3 regions of the Curtobacterium sp. SP.BCp genome follow, and region 2 is predicted to be linked to each of the others. Evidence: predicted binding sites of a transcription regulator. Region 2 holds the regulator's gene; each other region holds the start of a gene.
What was found. Region 2 encodes HrcA, which represses chaperone genes, less so after heat shock. Its sites were predicted from a motif close to TTNGCACTCGNNNNNNNCGAGTGCNAA; they were not measured.

Region 1: a site for HrcA is predicted at 2,639-2,665, ahead of ACRQ4C_RS00680 (Hsp20/alpha crystallin family protein). Genes of this name have one in related genera too.
Region 3: a site for HrcA is predicted at 5,214-5,240, ahead of groL (chaperonin GroEL). Genes of this name have one in related genera too.

What each region holds. Positions count from the first base shown of each region.
Region 1 covers NZ_CP194338.1:135,429-145,448, forward strand. Annotated here, with positions in the region: gene ACRQ4C_RS00665 (SDR family oxidoreductase) at 1-768, shown strand, start outside; gene ACRQ4C_RS00670 (manganese catalase family protein) at 801-1,682, shown strand; gene ACRQ4C_RS00675 (hypothetical protein) at 1,827-2,126, opposite strand; gene ACRQ4C_RS00680 (Hsp20/alpha crystallin family protein) at 2,139-2,579, opposite strand; gene ACRQ4C_RS00685 (helix-turn-helix domain-containing protein) at 2,691-3,341, opposite strand; gene ACRQ4C_RS00690 (APC family permease) at 3,338-4,864, opposite strand; gene ACRQ4C_RS00695 (APC family permease) at 5,058-6,554, shown strand; gene ACRQ4C_RS00700 (primary-amine oxidase) at 6,676-8,649, shown strand; gene ACRQ4C_RS00705 (hypothetical protein) at 8,651-9,205, shown strand; gene ACRQ4C_RS00710 (hypothetical protein) at 9,341-9,523, shown strand; gene ACRQ4C_RS00715 (MarR family winged helix-turn-helix transcriptional regulator) at 9,542-10,020, shown strand, end outside.
Region 2 covers NZ_CP194338.1:1,550,194-1,560,213, reverse strand. Annotated here, with positions in the region: gene ACRQ4C_RS07545 (16S rRNA (uracil(1498)-N(3))-methyltransferase) at 1-369, opposite strand, end outside; gene dnaJ (molecular chaperone DnaJ) at 369-1,478, opposite strand; gene hrcA (heat-inducible transcriptional repressor HrcA) at 1,566-2,585, opposite strand; gene ACRQ4C_RS07530 (DUF4870 domain-containing protein) at 2,695-3,093, shown strand; gene hemW (radical SAM family heme chaperone HemW) at 3,117-4,334, opposite strand; gene ACRQ4C_RS07520 (HAD family hydrolase) at 4,363-5,055, shown strand; gene ACRQ4C_RS07515 (DUF1990 family protein) at 5,174-5,821, opposite strand; gene ACRQ4C_RS07510 (hypothetical protein) at 6,150-6,638, shown strand; gene lepA (translation elongation factor 4) at 6,643-8,490, opposite strand; gene ACRQ4C_RS07500 (pyridoxal phosphate-dependent aminotransferase) at 8,721-9,887, opposite strand.
Region 3 covers NZ_CP194338.1:3,272,613-3,282,632, forward strand. Annotated here, with positions in the region: gene ACRQ4C_RS15615 (response regulator transcription factor) at 1-456, shown strand, start outside; gene ACRQ4C_RS15620 (sensor histidine kinase) at 520-2,220, shown strand; gene ACRQ4C_RS15625 (endonuclease domain-containing protein) at 2,348-3,238, opposite strand; gene groL (chaperonin GroEL) at 3,552-5,171, opposite strand; gene ACRQ4C_RS15635 (cold-shock protein) at 5,462-5,665, opposite strand; gene ACRQ4C_RS15640 (LytR C-terminal domain-containing protein) at 5,856-6,458, opposite strand; gene ACRQ4C_RS15645 (DUF3263 domain-containing protein) at 6,455-6,754, opposite strand; gene ACRQ4C_RS15650 (DUF2332 family protein) at 6,865-7,866, opposite strand; gene ACRQ4C_RS15655 (GNAT family N-acetyltransferase) at 7,863-8,330, opposite strand; gene msrB (peptide-methionine (R)-S-oxide reductase MsrB) at 8,387-8,788, shown strand; tRNA gene ACRQ4C_RS15665 (tRNA-Thr) at 8,822-8,894, shown strand; gene ACRQ4C_RS15670 (aldo/keto reductase) at 9,097-10,020, opposite strand, start outside.

The DNA of each region.
Region 1 (10,020 bases), 1.4 Mb from region 2:
CAGTCGTACCGCGGGTCCGGCAAGCTCACGGGCAAGCGGGCGGTCATCACCGGCGGGGACAGCGGCATCGGCAAGGCCGTCGCGATCGCCTTCGCCCGCGAGGGTGCCGACGTACTCATCAGTCACCTCCCCGACGAGGAGGACGACGCGCAGGACACGAAGCGCTGGGTCGAGGAGGCGGGGCGGACGGCGGTCCTGCTGCCCGGCGACGTCAGCGACCCCGCGTACTGCCGGTCCGTCGTCGCCACCGCGGTGGAGCAACTCGGCGGGCTCGACGTCCTCGTGAACAACGCGGCGTACCAGATGACGCACGAGACGATCGAGGAGATCAGCGACGCGGAGTGGGACCACACCCTCGCGACCAACCTCAGCGCCTCCTTCCACCTCGTCAAGGCCGCGCTGCCGCACCTCGGCCCCGGCTCGGCGATCATCGGGTCGAGCTCGGTGAACTCGGACAACCCGAAGCCCGACCTCGCGCCGTACGACGTCACGAAGGCGGGCGTCGCGAACCTCTCGGCAGCGCTGGCGCAGCTGCTCGGCCCGCGTGGCATCCGCGTCAACAGCGTCGCGCCCGGGCCGATCTGGACGCCGCTGATCCCCTCGACCATGCCTCCGGAGGAGGTCGAGCAGTTCGGGAAGCAGACCCCGCTCGGCCGTCCCGGACAGCCCGCCGAGCTCGCCCCGGTGTACGTGCTGCTCGCGAGCGACGACGGCAGCTACGTCTCCGGTGCGCGCGTCGCCGTCACCGGCGGTACCCCGATCCTCTGAAGCGCACCACCGAACGAAGACAGGAGCACGATCTGTACTTCCACAAGCAGGAACTCCAGTTCAAGTCCACGCCCGACAAGCCCGACGCCGTCTACGCGCGCAAGCTGCAGGAGGTGCTCGGCGGTCAGTACGGCGAGATCACCGTCGCCCTGCAGTACCAGTTCCAGGCGTGGAACATGCACATGCCCGGCAAGTACCGCGACCTGGTGTTCGGCATCGGCGCCGAGGAGATGGGCCACGTCGAGATGCTCGCGACGATGATCGCGCAGCTGCTCGAGAAGAGCCCGCTCGGCATCACCGAGGACGCCGTGCAGGACGACCCGACCGTCGCGGCGATCGTCGGTGGCACGGACGTCCAGCAGGGCATCGTCGCCGGAGCCGGCGCACGTCCGGTCGACAGCAACGGCAACCCCTGGCAGGGGTCGTTCATCACCGCGAGCGGCAACCTGCTCGCCGACTTCACGGCGAACGCGAACGCCGAGATGCAGGGCCGCGTGCAGGTCGCGCGGCTCTACCACCAGACCGACGACGCCGGGGTCCGGGACCTCCTGTCGTTCCTGCTCGCGCGCGACACCATGCACCAGAACATGTGGGCGACGGCCGCCGCGGAGCTCCGCGAGAAGGGCATCGAGGACTTCCCTGTGCCGAGCAACTTCCCGCAGGCGAAGGAGAACCAGGAGGTCAACTACCAGTACCTCAACTTCTCCGACGGCAAGGAGGCGGCGAACGGCCCGTGGGCGAGCGGCCCCTCGTTCGACGGCAAGGGCGAGTACACGTACCACGACGGTCCGACGACCTCGTCGCCGATGCCGCCGCCCACGCACCCGGACGTCCGGTTCTACGGCACGACCGAGCTCCCGAACGTCGTCGAGAAGACGGCCGGCACGGTGCAGGACAAGCTCAACAAGGAGTAGTCGCGGAACGGGACGCGCGCGTTCCGACGTGGCACCCGTCGATCGACCGGTGCGATGTCGGAACGCGCGCGTTTCGTTGACTGATGGGGCGGACGGACGGGAGGCGCGTTGCCGCTGAGCGGGGCGCGCCCGTCCGTCATGCGGTCACCGCGCGGTCGTCGCGATCGTCCCGGTCTCGCCCGCCGGTTCCGGCGGCGGGGCGAAGACGCCGTCGTAGAGCCGGACGACGCTCCACCCGGCCGTGAGCGCCGCCGTCCCGAGGACGGCGGCCACCCACGGCACGAACCCGGAGAACGCGCTCGGTGCGACCACCCACGCGAGGAACGCGCCGACCGTGCTGCCGGTCGCCCCGAGCACGAGGGCGACCCGCCTGTCCAGACTCGTCGCGGTGAGCGCGGCGGTCACGGCCCCGATCGCGAGCAGCGCGTTCAGGAGTGCTGCCATCGCGCCTCCGACCTACTCGGAGGCCCCGCCGCCGACGGCGAGCTGCTGGGACCCGCTGCCCACCGCGACCTCGATCTTGCGCGGCTTCGCCGACTCCTTGACCGGGATCGTGATGCTCAGCACACCGTTGTCGTAGGTCGCGGTGATGCGTCCGGCGTCGAGGTGGTCGCCGAGGGTCAGCTGGCGGACGAACGTGCCGGGCTGCCGCTCGCGCGTGATCCACTGCGAGCCGTCCGGGGCGCCGAGGGTGCGCTCGGCGCGGATCGTGAGGACCGAGCCGTCCACGTCGACGTCGACGCTGCCCGGGTCGATGCCCGGCAGGTCGACGTCGAGGACGTAGTGGTCCCCGGTGCGGTACAGGTCCATCGGCATCGAACGCGGTCCGCCGGCGCTCCCGAGCAGGGATCCGGCGAGGCGGTCGAGCTCGCGGAACGGGTCGAAGTTCATCGTCATCGTCGTCAACTCCTTCACGTGATCCTCGTTGAGTCCCCTCGACTCAACTGCCATCCGTTCTAGCACTCGAACCCAGAGAGTGCCAACAGTGCGCTCCGAGGACGCTGAGGGTCAGGCGAGGAGCGGCTCGAGGCGGTCGGCTCCACGCTGCAGGAGCGGCAGGAGGTCGCCGGGGGAGTCGATCCGGGGCGCCGCGGCGGACAGCGTGAGTCCGGCGACCAGCAGACCGTGCTCGTCGAGGACCGGGACCGCGAGGCACCCGAAGCCGGACCGGAACGCGCCGACCTGCCGGACGACCTCGGTGCCGCCGTGCGCGTGCAGTCGCCCCATCGCGCTCGCCCCGGGGTCTGCGCGGAGCCCCCGCTCGTCGAGGAGCGGGAAGTCGGGGTCCACGTCGACGTCGGCCAGCCCGGAGGCGTCGTACCGGGCGAGGTGCACGCCGGCGCGGACGCTCGACCGGACCTCGGCGAGGACGGACCGCACCGCGCGTGACAGCGGCGGGAGGGACGGCGCTGCCCCGAGCCCGGCCAGCTCGGCGACCTTGTGCCCGAGGGCGAAGCCCCGCAGGTCGGACAGGCGGACCAGGTACTCGTCCTCGACGAGGAGCGTGATGAGCCGGTAGGTCGTCGCCCGTGGCATGCCGAGTGCCTCGGACACCTGCTGCGCGGTGGTCCCCGGCCCCGATGCGGCGACGGCCTCGAGCACGGCGAAGGCGTTCTGGATCGCCTTCGGCTGGCGTGCGCGCAGGCCGGGGTCGCTCACGGCCGGTCGCCTCGGCCGGTCCGGTCGGGGTCGTCGGGGCGCAGCCGGGAGGCACCCAGGAGGTCCGTCTCGACGGGCACGTCCCACACGGCCCGGCTCCTCGCGCGCCGCCACGGACGCCGTCGGGTCACGACCGCGAAGGCGAGCAGGACGACGGCGACCACCCCGACGACCAGCGCGACGGCGGGCCACCGGTCGCTCGTCGCCTCGACCCCGGCGTAGACCACGAGGACTCCCGTCAGGAGCGCCGCCGTCACGACCGCGACGGTCGCGACCCGGGCGGTCAGCTCGCCGATCCGACGGAGGAACACCGGCGCGGCGACGCAGGTGAGCGCGTAGGCGACGAGGTACCCGAGTGCGGCGACGGCGAGTTCGGTCTCCATGAGCGTCCACGTCGCGACGCCCGCGGTCAGTCCTGCGACCGGGACCGCGGTCAGGACGACGCTCGCCACGATCCCCGCGACGAACGGCGTCCGGAAGCGCGGGGACGTCCGACCGAACGCACGGGGGAGCACGCCCTCGCGGCCCATCGCGAAGAGCACCCGGACGAGCGCGGTCGTCGAAGCGATCGCGCACGCCGCGAACGAGGCCGCGATCGCGAGGTCGAGCACGCACCCGACCCAGCCCACACCCGAGGCGACGGCGAGCTCGTTCACCGGCGAGGCGCTCGTCGCGAGTTCTGCTCCCACCGCCGCGAAACCGGACTGCTGGGCCACGGCGCTGCCGAGGTAGAGGACGCCGGCGAGCAGGACGGTCCACGAGATCGCGCGCGGGATCGTGGCGAACGGGCGGCGGGCCTCGACGCCGAGCACCGACGCGCTCTCGAAGCCGACGAACGCGGTGACGGCGAGTGCGGTCCCGACGGAGAACGGCGCCGGCATGACGGGGCCGAGTGCGACCGCCCCGAGGTCCGGCGGTCCGCTGCGGGCCAGCAGGGCGATGACGAGCACCGCGATCACCGCCACCGAGACGGTCTCGACGAGCAGCGTCAGACGGGTCGACAGCCGGACGCCGACGGCCGTCACGGCGAACACGACGGCCCCCGTGACGAGGACCACGAGCACGGTGACGAGCACACCGCCGTCCCCGAGCGGGACGAATCGCGACAGCAGGTACTCGAGGTAGTAGCCGGTCCCCGTCAGCGAGAACACCGCGATGCACCCCGAGCCGAGGAGCAGCGCTGCACCGCACACCACGCCCGCGACCGGTCCGAGGCCGAGGGACACGTACGTGTAGAGGGATCCAGGGCCCGCGACGCGGCGGACGAACTCGTTCACGGTGCGTCCGACCAGGAACGAGAGCGCCATCGCCGCCAGCAGCGACCACGTCGCACCGCTGCCGGCGACGGACGCGACGAGCACCGGGATCGTGGTCGCGGCGGCGGACGGGGCCACCGCGGAGACCGACTGCGAGAGCACGTCGACCGGCCCGACACTGCGTCGCGAGAGTCCGTCGACGGGCGAACCCGCACCGACGCCCGGCACCCGGGGCGGGTGGGCTATCGCACGGTCGAGGGCGGTCACCCGGCCACGGTAGGGCCCGCGCGTTGCCCCGGTGTGGCGGCCGTGTTTCGGGCAGGTACCGGCGGAACGGGACGCCGGCGACGGAGGTGTCCCGTTCGGGTGCGACCGGGTTTCACCTCGGCGGTACGTGGCCGCAACGGCGGCGCGGGACCGTGGTGCCGACCCCCGAAGCCACCCGAACCGGAAGGCCACGATGTCCAGCATCACGAAGGACCCCGCGTCACTCGGAGCGCTCCCCGCCCCGCACGGCCGGACCATGCACGGCTCCCTCGGCGTCACCGCGATCGTCTTCATGGTCGTCGCGGCCGCCGCACCGCTCACGGTCGTCGGCGGCGCAGCCCCGCTCGGCATGCTGCTCGGCAACGGCGTCGGGTTCCCGGCGCTCTACGCCGTCTCGGCCGTGGTGCTCCTGCTGTTCTCCGTCGGGCTCGCCGCGATGACCCGTCACCTGCCGCGGCCCGGCGCCTTCTTCACGTTCGTCGGGCACGGACTCGGACGTCCGGCCGGCGCGGGGGCCGCGACGCTCGCCCTCCTGACGTACACGACGATCCAGGTGGCCGTGCACGCGTACATGGGGTACCTGCTCGGCGTCACCGTCGCGGGCCTCGGCGGGCCGGACGTGCCCTGGTACGTCTGGTCGCTCGCCGTGGTCGTGCTCGTCGGCGTCCTCGGGTACCGGCACATCGACCTGTCGAGCAAGGTCCTCGGGGTCCTGCTCGTCGCCGAGGTCGGCATCGTGCTCGTCCTCGTCGCCGCCGTGGTGTTCCGGGGCGGCGCCGACGGGCTGTCGCTCGCGCCGTTCGCGCCGTCGCAGGTGGTGTCCGGCTCGCCCGGTGTCGGACTGATGTTCGCGATCGCGGCGTTCATCGGCTTCGAGGCCACCGCGATCTTCCGCGACGAGGCGAAGGACCCCGACCGCACGATCCCCCGCGCGACCTACGCGGCCGTGATCGGCATCGGGGTCTTCTACACCCTCGCGTCGTGGGCCCTCGTGATGGCCTGGGGGCCGGACGGGGTGCTGGCCGAGGCGGCGGAGGACCCGGGGTCGCTCATCCTCACCACGGCGGCCCGGTACATCGGCGGAGTCGGCGAAGCGGTCCTCAACGTCCTGCTGCTGACGAGCATGTTCGCCTGCGTCCTCTCGTTCCACAACGTCATCACCCGCTACCAGCACGCGATGGCGAACGCCGCACTGCTCCCCGGTCGCCTCGGCCTCGTGCACCGACGACACGCCTCCCCGCACACCTCGAGCGTCGTCCAGACCGTCACCGCCGTCGTGTTCACCGCGCTGTTCGCCGTCCTCGGCCTCGACCCCGTCCTGCAGGTCTTCAGCTGGTTCTCCGGCGTCGCCACGCTCGGCATCGCCGTGCTCATGGCGGCCACGAGCCTCGCAGTCGTCGTCTACTTCCGCCGCAACCGAGCCGACCTCCGCGTCTGGAACACCGTCGTCGCGCCCCTGCTCGGCTTCGCGGGGCTGGTCGCGTCGGCCGTCCTGATCTGGGCGAACTTCCCGACCCTCGTCGGCGACGTGGACGCAGCCGGGCACAGCGTCTTCGGCGTCGTGAGCACCGTGCTCACCGGCCTCGTGGTGGTCGTCCCCGCCGTCGGGACCGTCCAGGCCCTGGTGCTGCGTCGGCGACGACGCGACCGCTACGAGCTGATGCTCGACCGCCTCGAAGCGGAGCAGTGAGCGGCACCGACCGGCGGCGTCCCGCCAGCAGGACCGACCGACAGCACCGACCACCCGGTCGGCGTGAGCCGACCCACCGACCCACACCGTGCCTCCCGACCGAACGCAAGGAACCACGCGCATGACCATCACCGAACCGACCGTCCCCGCCACCTCGACCACCCACCCGCTGGCGAGCCTCACCGCCCCGGAGATCACCCGGATCCGCGACGTCGTGACGGCGCAGCCGGACTGGACCGACACCACCCGGTTCGCCTACGTCGGTCTCGCGGAGCCGCACAAGCGCGACGTCCTGGCATGGCAGGCCGGGACCGGCGCAGTCCCGGAACGGTGCGCCCGCGTGATGCTGCTCGACATGGCGACGGGCCGCTCGACCGACAACGTCGTGTCGATCGACGGCGGCACGGTCCTGCGCACCGACGTCCTGGACGGCTCGCGCGGTCAGCTCCCGGTGCTCATCGAGGAGTTCGACGCCGTCGGCGAGATCGCGGCGGCCGACGAGCGGTGGGTGGCCGCCCTCGCGGCACGCGGGCTCACCGTCGAGGAGGTCAAGTGCGTCCCGCTGTCGGCCGGGTACTACGACCTCCCCGAGGAGGAGGGCCGACGCATCCTCCGCGTGCTCGCCTTCCGGCAGGACCACCCCGCCGACCACGTCTGGGCACACCCCGTCGACGGGCTCTCGGTGTACGTCGACGCGGCGAACCGCACCGTCACCCGGATCGTCGACGCCGCCGGCATGCCCGTCCCCGCGACCTCGGGCAACTTCGACGACCCGGAGCTCCAGGGCGAGCCGCTCGACCTCAAGCCGATCGTCATCACCCAGCCCGAGGGACCGTCCTTCACGGTCGACGGTGAGTTCGTCGAGTGGGCGAACTGGCGGTTCCAGGTCGGGTTCGACCCGCGCGAGGGGCTGGTGCTCCGCCAGCTCTCCTGGCAGGACGGCGACCGGCTGCGCCCGATCGTGTACCGCGCGTCGATCGACGAGATGCTCGTGCCCTACGGGGACCCCTCGCCCGTGCGGTTCTGGCAGAACTACTTCGACACCGGCGAGTACCTCTTCGGCCGCTTCACGAACTCCCTCGAGCTCGGCTGTGACTGCGTCGGCGAGATCCGCTACTTCGACGCCGTCCTCGCCGACGAGCTCGGCAACCCGCAGACCATCACGAACGGGATCTGCATGCACGAGGAGGACTTCGGCACGCTCTGGAAGCACGAGGACATCTACACCGGCTCGCACGAGGTCCGCCGGTCCCGCCGCCTCGTGATCTCGTTCTTCACGACCGTCGGTAACTACGACTACGGCTTCTACTGGTACCTCTACCTCGACGGCACGATCGAGTGCGAGGCGAAGCTCACCGGCGTCCTGTTCACCTCGTCCTACCCCGGCCGGGACGCCGACGGATCGGACTACGGGTTCGCGTCCGAGGTCGCCCCCGGGCTGGGTGCGCCGTACCACCAGCACCTGTTCTCCGCGCGGCTCGACATGACCGTGGACGGTCTCACCAACGCCGTGGACGAGATCGACGCGGTCCGGATGCCGGTCGGACCCGGCAACGAGCACGGGAACGCGTTCACGAAGCGGGCGACACGCATCGCCTCGGAGTCGACGTCGGGGCGGCTCGCGGACGCGTCCCGTGGCCGGACCTGGTTCATCTCGAACACCGAGGAGCGCAACCACCTCGGCCGGCCGACCGGCTACGTGCTGTACCCGCAGGACGCCCCGGTGCTGCTCGCCGACGACTCGTCCTCGGTCGCGTCGCGCGCCGAGTTCGCCCGCAAGCACCTCTACGTCACGCAGTACGACCCCGCCGAGCAGTACGCGGCGGGTGACTTCGTGCACCAGAACCCGGGCGGGGACGGCGTCGCGCGGTACGTGCAGGCCGACCGGTCGCTCGACGGTGAGGACATCGTGCTCTGGCACACCTTCGGTCCGACGCACTTCCCCCGCCCGGAGGACTGGCCCGTGATGCCCGTCGACTACGCGAAGTTCACCCTGAAGCCGTACGGGTTCTTCCCGCGCAACCCCGCCCTGAACGTGCCGGCCGCGGTGGCGGCCGCCACGGAGGCGCACTGCGCGCACCACACCGGGCACTGAGGTGACGGACGTCCTCGGGCTGGTCGCCGTCCTGCCGGCGTCCGCCGGAGCGTGCTGCACGGTCGGGGCGTGGCGCCCCGGCCGTGCGGTCGACGTCGTCGCGGCGATCACGATGGTCGCCGCGATGGCAGACGGCCTCCTGACGCCCCGCGTCCTCCCCGGAGCCGCCTGGTTCCTGGTCCTGGTCGTCCTGGCGGTGGCGCTCGCCGCGGTCGACCGGTCGCAGCGGAACGGCGCGCGTGCGGACCGGTCCGCGCGGCTGCACGCGGCGCTCGGGTTGCTGGTGATGGGCGCGATGGGCGTCGGGATGTCGCACGACGGTTCGATGCCCGGCATGCACGACCACGGCGGACCGGTCGCCGCGACGTGGGCGGTCGTGCTCGCCGGGCTGACCGCCGGGTACCTCGTCCTGACGGTCGCGGAGGTCCGCGGCTGCCTCCGGGAACGGGAACGGGCGCAGGAGCGAGGCCGGCGCCGGGCGGGCATGCTCCCGCTGCTCGAGACCGTGACGATGGGGACGGCGGTCGTGGTCATGGCCGTCGGCATGCTGTCCTGACGGCACCGTCCGAACGGTTCAGTGCGCGAATCGTCCAGGATGGAAACTGTTCGTTGCGCAAACCGTTCACCTCGTGAAAGAGTCTGGATCGTCCACGACGGACACCTCGACCACAGCAGGAAGGCGGGATCAGACATGCGCAGCACGTACACGGGGATGCCGCGACTCGCAGCCAGCGGACGGAGCCACCCCCGGGTCGGCCTGACCGACCAGGCCGTGATCGACGCCTTCGTCCAGCGTCGGATCGAGGATCCGTCGCTGCTCGCGAAGCAGACCGAACCGTCCTACGCCGACTTCTTCTCGGCACCCCTCGTCTGACCAGGAGCGCATGACCGCATGCCGTTGACCGTCGTCCGCCGCGAGCACGCCCACCTCTACGCCCGCCAGCCCCGCTCGGCCGCCGCCAAGACCGCGGTCGACGCACTGCTCCGTCTGCAGCACGCCGAGGAGCAGCAGATCGAGGCCGCACGTGTCGAGACCGGGCTGACGAAGAACGAGTCGCTCGCGCTCCGGTACCTGCTCCAGGCGCACCGCGACGACCGGCCGATGAGACCGAAGGACCTCGCGGTGATGCTGTCGGTGTCCAACGCGTCCGTCACCAAGCTCGTCGACGGGCTCGTCGCGTCGGGCGACCTCGTACGGGCCGCGCACCCGACGGACCGTCGACAGCAGGTCCTCGAGCCGACCGACCAGGCGGCGGCGAAGATCGGTGTCTCCTACGCCTCGTTCCACGAGGCCGTGGTGGGCGTGCTGGACGGGCTGTCGGACGACGACAACGAGGTGCTCACGCGGACGCTCTCGGCGATCGTGGACGC
Region 2 (10,020 bases):
CTTCGCCCCCTCCCACCGGGAGACACTGCGGGCCGCCGACCACGGGACGATGCGATCGACGCCGATCTCGGTCGACGCCTGCACGGCCATCTCGTCGCGACCGCCCTTGGCCAGGGCCTGCACGAGCGTCAGCGTGGGCGACGGCGCCGGGGAGACGTCCACCGCCGTGACCTCGAGCACGAGGGCGTCGCGGTCGGTGGTCACCACCGGTCCGGTCACCACGGTGCCGTTCCCGTCGCCCAGGCGCAGCGTCTCGCCGACCCGCACCCGCGCGACCGACACCGCGTGACGGCCTTCCGCCCCGCCCAGCGACACCTGGTCGCCGACGGTCACGCCGTCGAGCGCGGGCACGAGGTACAGCGAGGCCATCAGAAGTTGAAGAAGCGGTCGCGGAGCTTGCCGAACATGCCCTGCTGGAACCGGGCGAGCTGCGGCTTCGTCGCCTTGTGCGACTTCGCGAGCTGCTCGACCAGCTGGCGTTCCTTGTGCGAGAGCTTCGTCGGCGTCACGACCTGCACGCCGACGCGGAGGTCACCGCGCCCGGCGCCGCGCAGCTTCGTGACGCCGCGGTCCTTGAGCACGAGCACGTCCGCGCTCTGGACACCGGGACGGATCTCGAGCTCGACCGGCCCGTCGAGACCGTCGATCGTCGCGGTGGTGCCGAGGATCGCGTCGGTCATCCCGACCTCGAGCGTCGCGAGCAGGTCGTCGCCGTCGCGGCTGAAGACGTCGTGGTGCCGCACCCGGATCTCGAGGTAGAGATCACCCGAGGGGCCGCCGGCCGGACCGACCTCGCCCTGACCCGGCATCTGCAGGCGCAGCCCGGAGTCGACACCGGCGGGCACGTCGACCGGGATCGAGCGACGGGCACGCACGCGGCCCTGGCCCTGGCACGTCGGGCACGGGTTCGGGATCACGGTGCCGTAGCCGCGGCAGGTGCCGCACGGCGCGCTCGTGACGACGTTGCCGAGGAGCGAACGGACCTGGCGCTGGATGTGGCCGGAGCCGCCGCAGATGTCGCACGTGCGCGGGCTCGTGCCCGGCGCGCAGCACGAGCCGTGGCAGGTCTCGCACAGGACGGCCGTGTCGACCTCGACCTCCTTGTGGGTGCCGAAGACGACCTCGTCGAGGTCGACGTCGATGCGCAGCAGGGCGTCCTGCCCCCGCTCGGCACGACTGCGGGGACCGGAGCCCCGACCGCCGCCACCACCACCGAAGAAGGCGTCGAAGATGTCGCTGAAGCCACCGGCCCCGCCACCGAACGGGCTGTCCGCCTGCGGTCCGGCGTCGTACCGACGGCGCTGTTCGGGGTCGCTCAGCACGTCGTACGCGTGCGTCACGTCCTTGAAGCGCTCGGCGGCCTCCGGGCTGGGGTTCACGTCCGGGTGGAGTTCCCGCGCCAGGCGACGGTAGGCCTTCTTGATGTCGGCATCGGAGGCGTCCGGCTGGACGCCGAGGACGTCGTAGTGGTCTGCCACGTATCCCTCAGAGAGTTTCGGTTCGGTCGGTCTGGAGGCCCGGTGCGGGTCGTGCGCGTGGGTCGCGCCGATCGCGGTGCGGGCCGGTCAATGTTCGCCCAGGAGCTTGGACAGGTACCGTGCGACGGCCCGGACGGCGGCCATGTTGCTGCCGTAGTCCATCCGCGTCGGCCCGAGCACCCCGAGCCGTGCCACCTCGCCGCCGGCGAGGTACCCGCCCGCGACGATGCTCGTGGCGTCGAGGCCGTACTCGGCGTTCTCGACCCCGATGCGCGCGGCCACGGCGATGTCGTCCACCTGCATCTCCCCGAACAGTCGGAGCAGGGTGACTTGTTCCTCGATCGCCTCGAGCACGGGGAAGAGTCCGCCGGAGAAGTCGGACTCGCTCTTCGCGAGGTTCGCCGCGCCGGCCATGAGCAGGCGGTCCTGGCGGTTCGCCGCCACCTGCTCGATGAGGGTCGCGACGACGACCCCGGCGAGGGGCTGGACGTCGGGGCGGAGCTGTTGCGGCACCGCCCGGAGCGCCCCGGGCACGTCCTGCAGGAGCAGCCCCACCGTGGCGCCGTTGACGACCGTGCGGAGTTCGGTGAGCGCCGACTCGTCCAGGCTGACGTCGCTCTCGACGACGCGCTGCTCGACGCGCGCGGTGTCGGTGATGAGCACGACCATGAGCCGTGTGTCACCGAGCCGGACCAGCTCGACGTGCTGCACCCGGGCGCGCACCATCGACGGGTACTGCACGAGGGCCACCTGGTTCGTCAGCTGGCTGAGCAGGCGGACCGTGCGGCCGAGGACGTCGTCGAGGTCACCCGACGCACCGAGGAACGTCTCGATCGCGTGACGCTGTGCACTGGAGAGCGGGCGGGCGGCGGCCAGGTGGTCGACGAACACCCGGTACCCCTTGTCGGTCGGTACCCGTCCGGACGACGTGTGCGGGGCGACGATGAGCTGCTCGTCCTCGAGCTGGGCCATGTCGTTGCGGATGGTCGCCGCACTGACCCCGAAGGCGTGGCGGTCGACGATGGACTTCGACCCGACCGGCTCGCGGGAAGCGACGTAGTCCCGCACGATGGCCTTGAGGACCTCGAGGCTGCGTTCGCTGACCACTCGATCCCCTTTCCGTTCGCGTTGGCACTCTCGTGTGTCGACTGCTGATCCTACGCCCGACGGCCGACAACACGGGACGTCCGTCGGCGCTCGTCGGTACGCTTCCCGCATGACCTACGGACAGCAGCCCGGCGGCCCAGGCGGCCCCCAGTACCCGCCGAACTACCAGGCGCCCCAGCCGATGAGCCCCGAGGACCAGCGACTCTGGGCGACCCTGACGCACGTCGGCGCGATCTTCTTCAGCCTGCTCGTGCCGATCGTCGCGTACCTCGTGCTGCGCGATCGGGGCCAGTTCGTGCGCGAACACACTCGCCAGGCACTGAACTTCCACATCACCGCGGCGATCGCCGGAGTCGTGTGCGGCCTGCTCTCGATCATCCTCATCGGCCTGATCCTGCTGCCGATCTTGGGTGTGCTCGTGATCGTGTTCTCGATCCTCGCCGCGATCGCCGCCAACCAGGGCCGCTTCTACAAGTACCCGCTGTCGATCGAGTTCATCAAGCAGTAGCGGATCACCCGGGCGCCGAGGGCTCAGTCGAGCAGCTCGCGGACCACCGCGTCCGCGAGCAGCCGGCCCTGCCTGGTCAACTCGACCCGACCGCGCACCGCGGCCGAGCCGTCCACGAGACCACGTGCGATGAGCCCGGCGACGCGGCCACGGGCCTCCCGGCGGAGTTCCGACGTGGCGAGCTCCCCGCGGACCCGCGCCGCGAGGAGCACGCGCTCGACGTACCGTGTCTCGTCGTCGAGGGTCTCGCGGCCGGCTGCCGGCGACTCCCCCGCGAGCACCCGGTTCGCGTACGCGGCCGGGTGCTTGACGTTCCACCAGCGGGTGCCGGCGACCGCGGAGTGCGCGCCCGGGCCGACGCCCCACCAGTCGTGACCCTTCCAGTAGGACAGGTTGTGGCGGCTCGCGTGGGCCTCGCCCCGTGCCCAGTTCGAGACCTCGTACCAGGAGTACCCGGCCGCACCGAGGACGTCGTCGGCGAGCTCGTACATGTCGGCGGCGAGGTCGTCGTCGGGAGCGGGCAGTTCGCCCCGGGCGACCATCCGCCCCATCGCGGTGCCCTCCTCGACGATGAGCGAGTACGCCGAGACGTGGTCGGGCGCACAGGCGATCGCCGCGTCGAGCGAGGTCCGCCAATCGGCGAGGGACTCCCCCGGCGTCGAGTAGATGAGGTCGAGCGACACGTCGAGGCCCTGCTGCTTCGCGAGGTCCACCACGAGCGGCACCCGCTCCGGGTCGTGCGTGCGGTCGAGCGTGGCGAGGACGTGCGGCACCGCCGACTGCATGCCGTAGCTCACCCGGGTGAAGCCGCCCTCGCGGAGCGTCTGCAGGGATGCGCCGTCCACCGAGTCGGGGTTCGCCTCGGTGGTGACCTCGGCGCCGGGCACGATGCCCCACGTCTCGTCGATCGCGCGGAGGATCATCACGAGGTCGTCGGCCGGCAGCATCGTCGGGGTCCCACCGCCGAAGAACACCGTCGACACCGGACGACGCGGGACACCGGAGCGCTCGAGCACCGAGGCGGCGAAGCGGATCTCCTGCACCGCGTGGCCCGCGTAGTCGTCACGACGGACCCCGCGCAGCTCGGACGCCGTGTACGTGTTGAAGTCGCAGTACCCGCACCGGACCCGACAGAACGGCACGTGCACGTAGACGCCGAACGGGACGTCACCCGCTCCCGGTCCGGGGGTGATCAGCCCGTCCGACGGAGCAGGATCGGCGATCGGCAGGGCGCTCGGCATGGACTCCATTCTCGGTCATGATGGAGGCATGGAGCACCACACCGTCCCCACCACGGTGCTGTGGGACATCGACGGCACCCTCGTGCTGAACGCCTCCTCGCCGGGCAACCTGTACCACCTGGCGCTCGAGCGGGCGGTCGGCCGTGACCTCACCCTGCGCGTCGGGCACCAGCACGGACGGACGGACGCCGGCCTCATCGCCGAGCACGTCCGGGCGCACGACCTCGACGACGCACTCATCCCGACCGTGTCCGGGCACCTGCGCGACCTCACCGACGAACGCTTCCGTGCCGGTGACCACCGGAAGCCGGCGCCGGGTGCCCGCGACCTCCTCCGACGCTTCGCCGTGCTGGGCTGGCGCAACGGGCTGCTCACCGGCAACTCCGAGCACCGGGCACGCGTCAAGCTTCGTGGCGCGGGGTTCGACCTCGAGGCGTTCGACTGGGCCCACTCGTTCTTCGGCGACGAAGAGGTCGACCGAGCCGGCGTGACCGGACGTGCTGCCGCTGCGCTCCGTGGCGAGCGGGCCGTGATCGTCGGCGACACCCCGCGGGACGGCGAGGCCGCCGACGTGGCGGGCATCCCGTTCCTGGCGGTCGCGACAGGCGTCTACGACGTCGAGGCGCTCCGGTCGACGAGTGCGGTCGCGGTCGCGCGCGACTGCGTGCAGGACGTGCAGCTGATCGAGGACGCGATCGCCGCGCTCGCGCCCCTGCGCTGACGGGCAGTGGCCCGGGCGGCCACCGAGACTCCGCTCCGCGGACACCTGCGCGCTGTCCGGGCCGCGGAGCTGTCCGCCGAGCGGAGTCTCGGCGTGGGCGATGTCAGGCGCGGAGGGGTCAGTCTCCGCGCAGCGCCGCGAGGTACTTCTCCGCCATGACCCGCTGCTGCCGGCGGAGCAGCGGCTCCACGAGGCGCCACTTCCGGCTCGCCGGCTGCGAGAACTGCCGCAACTGCAGCCAGACCGAACCGTCCGACGTGCGCTCGACGACGAACGACTCCTCGCCAGAGAGCGGGTGGCCCTCGAGCGTGCCGTACGCGAAGCCCTTCCGGTCCGTCTCGTCGATGATCGACACGACCCGGACCGGCGCGTGCACGGTCTGCCCGAACGCGTGCATCGTGAGCGTCGCGGTCGTCCCCGCGGTCAACAGCGGCGTGCCGTCGGGCGCGAACCGTTCGACCTTCGATGTGCCGATCGACGCGGGGGCGATCGGGACGCCGTGCTCGTCGAAGGTCACCGGGTTGTAGCGGACCTCGTCGTCGTCGGGCTGGTCGTCGACCTGCACGCGGATCCCGCTGCGCTCCTGGATCTGCCAGGACAACGCCTGCGTCACGGCGGTCTCGAAGCGGGCGTCGCCGTGGCCGATCCGCGCGCGGGACTCGGTGGGCGTGAAGCCCTCCGGCGGGTACGTCATGAGGTCCGACGCCTGGGTCGCGCCGACCGCGCCGTACGTCAGGGCGGTCCGGTAGCTGCCGCGGGAACTCATGCCGACCAGCCTACTTGGCGGTGCGAACCGTCACGACCCAGCTGCCGCGGGAACGCATGCCGACCAGCCTCCTCGGCGGTGCGAACCGTCACGACCCAGCTGCCGCGGGAACGCATACCGACCAGCCTCCTCGGCGGTGCGAACCGTCACGACCCAGCTGCCGCGGGAACGCATACCGACCAGCCTCCTCGGCGGTGCGAACCGTCACGACCCAGCTGCCGCGGGAACGCATGCCGACCAGCCTCCTCGCGATGACGACACAGAGGTTGACGGGCGAACCCCGAACTGGAGGCTCGGATCGCTCCCGCCACACCGCTATCGTCGGTCCGTGCCCACCGCGACCGCCGTCCCCCGACCTCGGACCGGCCGCACCCCGCGGACGCTGGGCACCCTCACCGCGATCGCCTTCGCGATCGCGGTCATCGCGCGGCTCGCCCTCGACCGGTACGAGGCGAGCGCCGCGCTCCCCGTCCGGTACACGAGCGAGCTCCCCGTCGACCGGTACCCGGTCGTCAGTACCCTGCTCGCGCAGGTCGCCGTCGCGAGCATCGGCGTCGGCGTCCTGCTGTTCGGCGCGCTGCTCGTGGTCGTCGTCCGACGCTCCCGCCGACGCCCGGTCGTCCCCTGGCTCGTCGGCGGAGCGGTCCTGCTCGCCCTCGGCGCGGCCGTCGCGTCCGTGGTGGCGAGCGAGCAGACCACGTTCGTCGCGATGACGGAGTGGAGCACCTGGCGGACCGCACTGGCGGGACTGGCCGCCGCGTGCCTCCCGGCCGTTTGCCTGGCAGCCCTGCGGGCGCGCGCCGAGCGCACCCGCTGAGCCGCTACTTCTTCTTCTCTTCGACGTCGCCCGAGAGCGCCGCGATGAAGGCTTCTTGCGGCACCTCGACGCGACCCACCATCTTCATGCGCTTCTTGCCCTCCTTCTGCTTCTCGAGGAGCTTGCGCTTGCGGGTGATGTCACCGCCGTAGCACTTCGCGAGGACGTCCTTGCGCATCGCCCGGATGCTCTCGCGCGCGATGATGCGTGCGCCGATGGCGGCCTGGATCGGCACTTCGAACTGCTGCCGCGGGATGAGCTTGCGGAGTCGCTCGGTCATGAGCGTGCCGTACGCGTACGCCTTGTCGCGGTGGACGATCGCACTGAACGCGTCCACCTGCTCACCCTGCAATAGGATGTCGACCTTGACGAGGTCGGCCGCCTGGTCGCCCGTGGGCTCGTAGTCGAGCGACGCGTAGCCCTGCGTCTTGCTCTTCAGCTGGTCGAAGAAGTCGAAGACGATCTCGCCGAGGGGGATCTCGTAGCGGATCTCGACGCGGTCCTCGCCGAGGTACTCCATGCCGAGGAGGGAGCCGCGGCGCGACTGGCAGAGCTCCATGATCGCGCCGACGTAGTCCTTCGGCGCGAGGATGGCCGCGCGCACCATCGGCTCGCGGACCTCGACGATGCGGCCGCCGGGGAACTCGGAGGGGTTCGTGACCTCGGTCACGGAGTTGTCCTCGTTCGTGACCTCGTAGATCACGCTCGGGGCGGTGGTGATGAGGTCGAGGCCGAACTCGCGGCTCAGGCGCTCGGTGATGATCTCGAGGTGCAGCAGGCCGAGGAACCCGCAGCGGAACCCGAACCCGAGCGCCACGGAGGTCTCGGGCTCGTACACGAGGGCGGCGTCGGACAGCTTGAGCTTGTCGAGCGCCTCGCGGAGGTCCGGGTAGTCGGAGCCGTCGATCGGGTACAGGCCCGAGAACACCATCGGCTTCGGGTCGGTGTAGCCGGCCAGCGGATCGGTCGCGGGCTTCTGCGCACTCGTGACGGTGTCGCCGACCTTCGACTGGCGGACGTCCTTCACGCCGGTGATGAGGTAGCCGACCTCGCCGACGCTGAGGCCCTTCGTCGGCTTCGGCTCCGGCGACGACACCCCGATCTCGAGGATCTCGTGCGTCGTCTTCGTGGACATCATCTGGACCTTCTCGCGCGGCGAGATGGTGCCGTCCACCATGCGGACGTAGGTGACGACGCCGCGGTAGCTGTCGTAGACGGAGTCGAAGATCATCGCGCGGGGCGGGGCGTCGACCGTGCCGACGGGCGGCGGGACCGTGCCGACGACGCGGTCGAGGAGCTCGGGGACGCCGACACCGGTCTTGCCGGAGACGCGCAGCACGTCCTCCGGCTTGCCGCCGATGAGCTGCGCGAGCTCGGCCGCGTACTTGTCCGGCTCCGCTGCGGGGAGGTCGATCTTGTTGAGGACCGGGATGATCTCGAGGTCGTTCTCGAGCGCCAGGTACAGGTTGGCGAGCGTCTGCGCCTCGATGCCCTGCGCGGCGTCCACGAGGAGGATCGCGCCCTCGCACGCGGCGAGCGATCGTGAGACCTCGTACGAGAAGTCGACGTGCCCAGGCGTGTCGATCATGTTCAGCGCGAACGTCTTGCCGTCGAGCTCCCACGGCATGCGGACGGCCTGGGACTTGATCGTGATGCCGCGCTCGCGCTCGATGTCCATGCGGTCGAGGTACTGCGCGCGCATCGCCCGCTCCTCGACGATGCCGGTGATCTGCAGCATGCGGTCGGCCAGCGTGGACTTGCCGTGGTCGATGTGCGCGATGATGCAGAAGTTGCGGATCGCCTCGGCCGGGGTCGCGGCGGGCTCGAGCGGCGCGGATGCTTGTGGGCTCACGGTTCCTCAGGGGTCGGGACGGTCGAACGATTGTCCCACGTCCGCGCGCCGGCGGCGCGCACCGCGGGCCGCTCTGTGGAGACGGGGCGCGGCCCTGGACGCTGTGCAGGACGGCCTGGAGGCGCGGGGCGGGCCCGCACCGCGCCTCCAGGCCGACGGATGGTCGCCGTCACGGCGGCTCGCGCCGTGTCCTCGGGCGGTGGCGATGGCCGGCTGCTCGCGCCGTCTCGTCAGACGGCCGCCGTGGCAGGTGCGGGCAGCGCGCCCAGGCCGCTCCGCAGGTCCTCCGCCGTCGCGGCCAGTGAGATGCGGATCCACCCCTCGCCGGTGCGCCCGAACGCGCTCCCCGGCGCGACCGCGACGTGCTCGCGGTGCAGCAGCGCGAGCGCCCACTCGGCGACGTCCCCTCCCGAAGCGTGCGAGACGTCGACCCAGAGGTAGAAGGCGCCGCGCGGGTCGAGGTAGCGGACACCAGCGGCGTCGAGGACCTCCTTCGCCACCTCGAGGTTCGCTCGGTAGTGCTCCCGGGCGTCACGGACCGCCGAGTGGTCCCCGACGATCGCGGCCAGGGCGGCGTACTGGTCGGGTTCGGCGACACAGCTGATCATCGCCTCCTGGGTGGTGCGCATCGTCGGCCCGAGGCTCTTCGGCGTCACGAGGTACCCCACCCGGACCCCCGTCATCGCGTACGTCTTGCTCAGCGAGAACGCCGAGAACACCCGGTCGTCGTCGTCGAGCGCAGCGATGCTCACGTGGCGGGTGCCGTAGGTGAAGTACTCGTAGACCTCGTCGCTGATCACCCAGAGGTCGTGCCGCTTCGCCAGTGCGAGGAGCTCGCGCAGGGTGTCCTCGCCGAACACCGAGCCGAGCGGGTTCGACGGCGAGTTCACGATGATCGCCCGCGTCCGCTCGGTGATGCTCGCCTCGAGTGCCGCGAGGTCCGGCTCGAAGCCGTGCTGCGGCGTCAGCTGGTACGGCACCGGTGTCGCGCCCAGGATGTGCGCGTTCATCGTGAACGTCGTGTAGCCGGGGTCCGGCACGAGGACCTCGTCGCCTGGACTGAGCACGAGCGTCATCGCCTGGAACAGCGCCTGCGTCGCGCCGATCGTCATCCAGACCTGCTCGAGGTCGACCTCGATGCGGTTCTCACGGAGGAGCTTCTCGCGGATCGCCTGCCGGAGCGGGGCGATGCCGCCGTTCGGCGTGTAGTCCGTCCGGTCCTCGGACCACGCGCGACGGGCGGCCTCGCCGATGTGCGGTGCGACCGGGACGTCGGGCTCGCCGATCACGAGCATGGTGACGTCCGTGCCGTCCGCGCGGAGCAGTGCGGCCTGTTCGAAGACCCTCCGGATGCCGGAGGCGGGGACGGTGTCGATGCGTGGTGCGAGGGACGGCATGCTCGCCACGGTAGCGACCGCGTGTTGCCGGGCGGTTTCGGCCGGTCCGGGTGCCGTGTCGTCGTGGTCGGCGTGCGGCGGTTCGCGGCCTGTCGGGCTTTGGCCGCTGGGCCTGCTCCTGGTAGTGTTGGTG
Region 3 (10,020 bases), 1.7 Mb from region 2:
TTCCTCACCGCCAAGGACGACACCGAGGACAAGATCACCGGCCTCACGGTCGGCGGCGACGACTACGTGACCAAGCCGTTCTCGCTCGACGAGATCGTCGCCCGCATCAAGGCCATCCTCCGTCGCACCATGAACGACGAAGAGGACGCCATCATCCGTGCCGGCGAACTGACGATGGACCAGGACACCCACGAGGTCACCATCGGCGACGCGCAGATCGAGCTCTCCCCGACCGAGTTCAAGCTGCTCCGCTACCTCATGCTCAACCCGAACCGGGTGCTCTCCAAGGCGCAGATCCTCGACCACGTGTGGGAGTACGACTTCAACGGCGACGCGGGCATCGTGGAGTCGTACATCTCGTACCTCCGCCGCAAGCTCGACCAGTACTCGGCCGAGCCGGTCATCCAGACCAAGCGCGGTTTCGGCTACATGCTCAAGGCGGCGAAGGCCTCCTAGGCGCAGGTCTTCACGGCGGCCGTCCGGTTTCACCGGGCGGTCGCTGTCTATCGTTGGGACAGCATGCACACGCGAATGAGCCGCTGGTGGGACGGGATCTCCCTGCGCACCAAGATCACCGGGATCACGGTGCTCCTGGTCGCGCTCGGCCTGCTCGTCGCCGGGCTCGGCACGATGACCGTGCTGTCGACCTACCTCCTCACCCAGCTCGACGACACCGTGAAGCAGACGACGGAGCAGCTCGAGGGCCAGAACATCAGCGACGGCAAGCAGTACTGCGAACTGTCGGTCGTGCTGTCGCAGCGTGCCTACGTCGCCGCCTACAACGCCGACGGCGACCAGATCTGCCAGACGAAGACCAGCAGCCGGCCCGACATCCGGATGCTCGACTTCGCGCAGGCCTCGCAGAGCACGCAGCGGTTCTCGCTCTACGACAGCGCACACGACCACGAGTGGCGCGCGCAGGTCATCCCCGCCGCGCTGCAGAACCGGTCCGACGGCACCACCGAGACCGGGTACGTGCTCGTCGCGGTCTCGAGCGCCGACAACGACCAGACGATCCTCCGCTTCACCGTCATCTTCCTGTTCTTCGGCATCTCGGTGATGCTGCTCGGCGCCATGCTGACCAGGCTCCTCGTGACGGCGACCTTCGACCCCTTGCGCGACGTCGAGGACACCGCTGCGCGCTTCGCCGCCGGGGACTTCAACCAGCGACTCGAGGCGGACACCCCGAACACCGAGGTCGGGCGCCTCAACCGCTCCCTCAACGCCATGCTCGAGCGCATCGACACCGCGTTCGAGGACCGGGAGCGCACGATCGACCAGATGCGCCGGTTCGTCGGTGACGCCTCCCACGAACTCCGGACGCCGCTCGTCTCGCTCCGCGGGTACGCCGAGCTGTACCGCATGGGTGCCCTCCGCAAGGAAGAGGACGTCGCCCAGGCCATGGAGCGCATCGAGAAGGAAGCCCAGCGCATGGGGCTCCTCGTGCAGGACCTGCTCCAGCTCGCCCGCATCGACGAGTCGAAGCCGCTCGAGCTCGGCCCGGTCGACCTCGTGTCGATCGCCCGCGACTCCGCGCTCGACACCATGGCGTCCAACCCCGACCGCGAGATCCAGGTGCTCGTCGAGGACAGCGTCACCGGCGAGAGCGTCCCGCAGGCCGTCCGCCCGGCGATGTCCGAGACCGGCGAGGTCCCCGCGTCGCCGACGTCCGCCTCCGCCAACACGACGGGACCGATCGCGTTCTCGCGCCAGACGATCGCCCGGCTCCGTGCCCGTCGCAACCGTGCGATGAGCCTCGACGCCGCGCCGACCGACGAGACCACCCCGCTGCCCACGGTCGTGCTGCCGAAGCGCCCGCCGATCGTCCTCGCCGAGGAGAACAAGATCCGGCAGGTCGTGACGAACCTGATGGGCAACGCGATGCGCTTCACGCCGTCCGACGACCCCATCGAGATCGGCATCGGCGTCGACGAGGAGCGCGGGCTCGCGAACATCGACGTCATCGACCACGGCGAGGGCATCCCGCCGCAGCTCCGCGACAAGATCTTCCAGCGGTTCTGGCGTGCGGACACCTCGCGGGCACGCGACACCGGCGGCTCCGGGCTGGGGCTCGCGATCGTGTCGGGCATCGTGCAGGCACACCACGGGTCGGTCGAGGTGTTCGACACCGAGGGCGGCGGCGCGACCTTCCGCGTGTGGCTCCCCCTGCTCCCCCGCGACTGGGTGCCCCCGGTCCCCGAGGCCGCCCCCGCCCCCTGACCCCCACGCTCCCGCCCGACGCGCGACCCCGGTTGGTCGCACGACATGCCGCTCAACTCCGGTCGTGCCGACATGTTCTGCGACCAGTCCGGCTCGCCGACGGCAGGTCGTGCGACCAAGCCGCCGCTCACGCGACCCGTCGAGCGTCCCGCCGAACGACGAACGCCTGCCGAAGCCGTTCGAAGAGCACAGCCGGGCGCGATGCATCGGCGCGGGTGGCGTGGATGACGAGCCAGTCGTTCACCGCGAGACCGTTGTCCCGACGCTGGTCGTGCTCGAACGCTGCACGCTCGCGGTGGTGCGCGCCGTCGTACTCGAGCGCGATCCGGTACTCCGGCCAGGCCATGTCGACCCGAGCGAGGAAGACACCGCGCGCGTCGGACACCTCGACCTGGAGCTGGGGCTCCGGGAAACCGGCATCGACGACCGCAAGCCGGAGCCACGTCTCCATCGCCGAGTCCGCGCCCACCCGCACGAGGTCGAGCACCTCCCGTGCCGCTGCGTTGCCGTGACTTCCCGGGCGGATCGCCGCGATGAGGTCGTCGACCGTCAGCAGTCCACCGGGTCGGACGAAGTGGTCTGCGACCGCGACTGCCTGGTGCACCGTGAGGAGACCGACGCTCTCTCGCCAGGCCTGTGCGGGAGCGCTGACGCGGACGCCGTCGCGGACCACCGTGTCGACCGGAGCGCGATGCCGGTGTCCCGTGACACCTCGTCGCCGCATCAGTGGACCGGTGCCGAAGGTCGACACGTGCACCAGCTCGCCGACCCCCCGTCGAGGGAGCGGTGCACCCCACACCGCGAGTGCGGACGTGTGGCTCACGTGCTGGTCCGGGCGCAGCACCAGACCCACAGCACGGACCAGCGGGAGCGTCGGGTCGGTCGTGCGGACGCCGTGGGTGGGGCGGAGCAGGTCTCCACGGCGGAGTCGGTTCGCGCTGGCCCCGGCCGCGGTGGCGTCACGGACGAGGAAGCCCGCTCGGTCGAGCTCGGGCGGAAGCGAACGGGGGTGGGTCATGCCGGGAGTATCGCCCCAGGGTATGTCCGCGGGCTCCCTCGGGACGCGACCTGTGGAGAACTGGGCGAGCCGCGCCTCCCGTGCGGAACTCGGTGGTCGCGCAACGTGCCGTGCACGGAACGCCGTGGTCTCACGAACTGTCGCCTACCGGCGACGAAGCCGACACGTTTCGCGACCAACCGGCGGCACCCACCCCGCACGCGCACCCCGCACGCGGAGCGCCCCCGCACGCCGAGCGCCCCCGCACGCCGAGCGCCCCGCACGCGGAAGGGCCCCGCACGCGCAGCGTGCGGGGCCCTTCCGGCTACCGGGACTAGAAGTCCATGCCACCCGTGGGGTCGCCGGCCGGCATGGCCGGGGCCTTCTCGGGCTTGTCGGCGACGACGGCCTCGGTCGTGAGGAACAGACCGGCGATCGACGCAGCGTTCTGCAGCGCCGAGCGCGTGACCTTGGCCGGGTCGATGATGCCCGCGGCCACGAGGTCGACGTACTCGCCGGTCGCGGCGTTGAGGCCGTGACCCGACTCGAGCTCGCGGACCTTCGCGGCGACGACGCCCGGCTCGAGACCGGCGTTCAGCGCGATCTGCTTGAGCGGCGCGTCGATGGCGACGCGGACGATGTTCGCACCGGTTGCCTCGTCACCCTCGAGGGAGAGCGACTCGAGCGCGACGGACGCCTGGATGAGCGCGACGCCACCACCGGCGACGATGCCCTCCTCGACGGCAGCCTTCGCGTTGCGGACGGCGTCCTCGATGCGGTGCTTGCGCTCCTTGAGCTCGACCTCGGTCGCGGCACCGGCCTTGATGACGGCCACGCCACCGGCGAGCTTCGCGAGGCGCTCCTGGAGCTTCTCGCGGTCGTAGTCGGAGTCGGTCGCCTCGATCTCGGAGCGGATCTGACGGACGCGGCCCGCGATCTGCTCGTCGTCGCCGGCGCCCTCGATGATCGTGGTCTCGTCCTTGGTGATGATCACCTTGCGGGCCTTGCCCAGCAGGTCGAGCGTCGCGTTCTCGAGCTTGAGGCCGACCTCTTCCGAGATGACCTGGCCGCCGGTGAGGATCGCGATGTCCTGCAGCATGGCCTTGCGGCGGTCGCCGAAGCCCGGGGCCTTGACGGCGACGGACTTGAAGATGCCACGGATCTTGTTCACGACGAGGGTCGCGAGGGCTTCCCCGTCGACGTCCTCGGCGATGATGAGGAGCTGCTTGCCCGCCTGGATCACCTTGTCGACGACCGGGAGCAGGTCCTTGATGTTGGAGATCTTCGAGTTGACGATGAGGATGTACGGGTCCTCGAAGACGGCTTCCTGGCGCTCCGGGTCCGTGACGAAGTACTGCGACAGGTAGCCCTTGTCGAAGCGCATGCCCTCGGTGAGCTCGAGCTCGGTGCCGAAGGTGTTCGACTCCTCGACGGTGACGACGCCTTCCTTGCCGACCTTGTCGATCGCCTCGGCGATGAGCTCGCCGATGGTGGTGTCGGCGGCCGAGATCGACGCGGTCGCGGCGATCTGGTCCTTGGTCTCGATGTCCTTCGCGTTGGCGAGGAGCTGGTCGGAGACGGCGGCGACGGCCTTCTCGATGCCGCGCTTGAGCGACACGGGGTCGGCACCGGCGGCGACGTTGCGGAGGCCCTCGCGGACGAGCGCCTGGGCGAGCACGGTCGCGGTGGTCGTACCGTCACCGGCGACGTCGTCGGTCTTCTTCGCGACCTCCTTGACGAGCTCGGCGCCGATCTTCTCGTACGGGTCGTCGAGCTCGATCTCCTTGGCGATGGAGACACCGTCGTTCGTGATCGTGGGAGCGCCCCACTTCTTCTCGAGGACGACGTTGCGGCCGCGCGGGCCGAGCGTCACCTTCACGGCGTCGGCCAGGGTGTTCAGGCCGCGCTCGAGGCCACGACGGGCCTCCTCGTCGAAAGCAATGATCTTAGCCATGTGAGTTTCTCGTCCCTCCCGGACGTCGTCATGGGGGTCGTGCTGGCACTCAACGTGAGCGAGTGCCAACGCCGATTCTGGCACTCGCCGGGTGCGAGTGCAACACAGCAGGGAGGCACGGGTCGACTTCCCAGGTCGGGTCCGCTGCGAGCGCACCGGCACGAGCACCACCGACCCAGTCCGGGCGCACATCAGCACGAGCACCACCGACCCACTGCGGGCGCGCCTCCGCGGACACGACGAACGCGCCGCCCCCGAGGGGACGGCGCGTTCCGGTGTGGTTCGGTGACTCAGGCGGGGCGGACCGCCTCGGCCTGCGGACCCTTCGCGCCGGTGCCGACGTCGAACGTGACCGCCTGCCCCTCCTCGAGGACCTTGTAGCCCGACATGTCGATGGCCGAGTAGTGCACGAACACGTCCTGGCCACCCCCATCGACGGTGATGAAGCCGAAGCCCTTCTCGGCGTTGAACCACTTGACCGTTCCGTTGGCCATGATTGTTGCTCCCTGCGGTGGTGCTGCTGCGATCGACGGCGCCGTCGGTGCGACACCTGGCAGTGACTCTTGCGCACGGAGGTCGATCCGACAAGAGGTGTGACGTCGTTTCACGTCCATTCCGTGCAATCGCAACGCGCCGGAAACACGTTCGTCACGAAAACACACGGAATGCGCTCGGGAATGCCCCTCAGCCGGTGTAGTCGGACCCCAGGACGACGCTGACGTCGGCGTTCGGGAAGGCCGTCGACAGCTGCACGGCGGTGGTGCCGAGCGACTTGGCGATGCCCTGCGCGACCGCAGCCGACTCGGCCGAGCGGTAGTACACGATCGTCTGCGTGGTCCCGGTCGTGCCGGCGTCGCCCGTCGAGGTGATCTTCCACCCCGCCCCGGTCAGCGCCGTGCTGGCACGACCGGCGAGCCCGGTCGTCGTGGTGCCGTTCAGCACGACGACGCTCGTGGTGCCCTGCTGCGCCGGGGTCGCGGCGGACGCACCCGCTCCGGAGCCCGACGACGCGGACGGCGTCGAGGACGGAGACGGCTTCGCGGTCGCGGACGCCGAGGCCGAGGAGGTCGGGGACGAGGCGCCCCCGCCGGAGTCGTTGCCGTCCGAGAGGCCGGTGGTCGCCAGCCCGAGCCCGAGGACGCCGAGGCCGACGAGGACTCCGGTGGCGAGGGCTGCCCACGCGAACACGATCCAGCCGCGGCCCCGACGCTGGGGGCCGCGGTGCGCACCGACGCGCGGGCCGTCGGTGGCGTCGTCGAACCGGTCTCGGGGGAATCTCTCGGTCATCGGTCCTCTTCACGGGGTTCTGGTGCGGCTCCGGGGAGCGCGAAGCTGCGCCCCGCCCGCGCCGTGACGCGGGCGTGCCGGAGTCGTTGCAGTCGGGTGACGAGCTGCGGGTCGTACGCGAGCGCCGCCGGGGAGTCGATCACGCGGTCGAGCACCTGGTAGTACCGAGCCGGCGACATGTCGAACTCGACGCGGATCTCCGCCTCCTTCGTGCGGTCGTGCCGCGCCCGGTCGTGCTCGAAGGCGAGCACGTGCAGGTCGAGCTCACTGAGCGCGTCTGCGGGGGTGGTGGTCACGACGGTCCGATCACGAGGTGGTGGCGCGAGGCGGGTGGTACGGGTCTCGCACATCGTAGGGGTGCCGCGTCGCCGGACCCTGGCACGCCGCTGGACTGTCGCGAAGCCGGTCACAGGTCCCGGAGCCACCGCACCCGGGTCCCGAACGGGTCGCACACCGCGACCGCGACCCCGTCGAGCGAGACGGTCGCGAACGCGTCCGGGTCGTCCCGGTCGACGTCGGCGGGCAGGGTCAGCGCGACACCGTCGAGGATGCCGGTCCGCTCGAGGGCGATCCAGTGCACGCCGCGCTCCGCGAGACGGTCGACGACCCGCTGCCGGTCCGCACCCGGCACGTACACGAGCGTCCCCGTCGTCAGGACCACCGGCTCGCAGCCGTCCGGCAGGTGGTCGAGTGCGCGGTCGAGGTCACCTGGAAGGGTCCCCCGCAGTCGGACGGGAGGCACGGCGAGCGCCGCGGACGCCGCCGCACGCATCAGGGCGGTCCGGTCCGTCGCCTCGGGCGGGACGGCCTCGACGAGACGGTCGAACGCCCCCGGCTCGGCCAGGTCGATCGGGTTCGGGTCGAGGGCCACGCGGCCGGCGACGGCGATCGGGCGCGCTGCCGGAGCGGGTACGGCACCGCGGGCCTCGGCGACGAGGTGGAGCACGGGACCGTCGGGGGTCGCGGTGTGCATCCGGACGCGCTCCGACCCGTGCTCGACCAGGGTGAGGTCGAGTGTGACGCGGTCCGGGATCGAGCAGAGCCCCGCCGCGGCTCCCGCGTCGACGAGGCCGAGCGGCTGCGACGACCTCGCGGCGAGCGCCGCGAACAGCGGGACGACCGGCGCGGCCCGGCGCGGGTCGTTTGCCTGCACCGTGGCGGACGGGAGGCGCGCTGCCAGGGCGAGCCGTGCCTCCCGGTCGAGTGCGCGGAGCGCGTCGGGGTCCCGCGGGTCCGCGCCCAGCCGCCGGGCGACCGCGAAGACCAGCTCGGGCTGTCGGCGCTGCTCCGGGACCGAGTCGAGGAGCGCGACGAGCTCGTCGTCGAGCGACCGTGCCCACGCGGCGTAGGACGGGGAGACCCCTTCGATGCGGTCGGCGTAGGCGCGGTAGCGGTCCCGCGTCGTCACGGGCGGTGCATCCCGACGTGGGCGATGCCGGCCTCCACGTACGGCTCCCCGAAGCGGACGAAGCCGTGCCGTTCGTAGAGCCCGGCGACGTACTCCTGCGCGTGCAGGACGAACGGCTCGTGCCCGTGCTCCGCGAGGACCGCCGCGACCAGCCGCCCCGCGATGCCCCGCCCGCGGTGTCGGGGGTCGGTGGCGACCCGGCCGATCACCCACTCCGGCGGGGTGGCGCCGGCCGGGTGGGCCTCGTCCGGAGCGGGTCGGACGAGGCGCAGGTACCCGACGACTTCGGCGTCCGTTCCGAACCACCAGTGCTCGGTGTCCGCATGGCGGTCGCGGCCGTCGAAGTCCTCGGCGGTGACCCGCTGCTCGAGGGCGAAGACGCGGTTCCGGAGCACCACGATGCCGTACAGTTCGTCCGTCGTCAGACGGTCCCAGCGGGCGCGGTGCACGGAATGTTCGGACATCGGCGCGAGTTTACTGAAGGTGGCCGTCCAGCAGCGGCCGAGAGCAGGAGGAAGCAATGGCATACAACGTCGACAAGTCCGACGCCCAGTGGCGCGAGGAGCTCTCCCCGGACCAGTACGCCGTCCTGCGCCAGGCCGGTACCGAGCGCCCGTGGACGGGTGAGCTCCTGGACGAGGAGCGTGCCGGCGTCTACACGTGTGCGGCGTGCGGTGCGGAGCTGTTCAAGAGCGGCACGAAGTTCGACTCCGGCTGTGGCTGGCCGTCGTTCTACGAGTCGGTCCGTCCGGACGCCGTGCAGCTCATCGAGGACAACTCCCTCGGCATGCAGCGTACCGAGGTCCGTTGCGCGAACTGCGGCGGCCACCTGGGGCACGTGTTCCCGGACGGCTTCGGCACTCCGACGGGTGACCGCTACTGCATGAACTCGATCTCGCTGAACTTCTCGGCGTCCGAGTGAGCGCGGACGCGTCCCGGTAGAGTGGGCGCGTCAGCCGGCATGGCGCAATTGGTAGCGCACCGTACTTGTAATACGGGGGTTGCGGGTTCGAGTCCCGCTGCCGGCCCGGATCCCCAGGGGAAGACGGAGGCCCGGGCGACTTGGTCGCTCGGGCCTCCGGCGTACGTGGAACACGGATCAGGGGGTGTTCCTCATCGCTCGACGCGGTAACCAGCCGGTCGTGAGAAGAGGATGACACCGCATCGAAACCGAAGTCCACACGTCCGTGCCGATTGCGCGGCTTTCCGCATGGACGTCGCAGCGCGCGGTCAGCGGCCTCCCGTGATGTTGCGGTTCCGCTGCGCCACACCTGCGGTTCCGTACGGGTAGTCGTCGATGCGGGGAGCGCTCGCCTCCGTGAGCGACCGCAGCTCGGCCTCGTCGAGCACGAGGTCGGCGGCGCCGAGGTTGTCCTCGAGCTGCGACACCGTGCGGGCACCGAGGATGACGCTCGTCACTGCGGGCTGCGCGAGGAGCCAGGCGAGCGCGACCTGGGACTTCGACGCCCCGTGCGCGTCGGCGACGGCGGACACCGCGTCGAGCACCGCCCAGGTCCGCTCGTCGCCGTTGCGGGCCTCCCACGCCTCCATGCCGCGCTGCGGGTTCTCGCCGAGACGGGTGGCGCCGGTTGGGGCCTCGTCGCGCTGGTACTTCCCGGAGAGCCAACCGCCGGCGAGGGGCGACCAGGGCAGCAGACCGATGCCGGCGTCGAGGCAGGCCGGGACGACCTCGTGCTCGATGTCGCGGACGAGGAGGTTGTACTGCGGCTGCAGCGTGACCGGCGGCGCCCAGCCGTGGCCCTTCGCCTCGTAGACCGCCTTGGTGATCTGGTACCCGAGGTAGTTCGAGAACCCGTAGGAGACGATCTTGCCGGCGGAGACGGCGTCGTCGAGGAAGCGCAGGGTCTCCTCGATCGGGGTGAGGGCATCCCAGGCGTGCATCTGGTACAGGTCGATCGTCTCGACGCCGAGCCGCTCGAGCGAGGCGTCGAGCGCGCGGGAGAGGTGGCGACGGGAGAGCCCGACGTCGTTCGGCCCGTCGCCCTGGGGGAAGCGGCCCTTGGTGGCGAGGACGACCTGCTGCGCCTCGGTGGGGTGGGACTTGAGCCAGCGGCCGATGATCCGCTCGGACTCGTTGCCGGAGTACACGTCGGCGGTGTCGACGAGCGTGCCGCCGGCCGCGACGAACGTGTC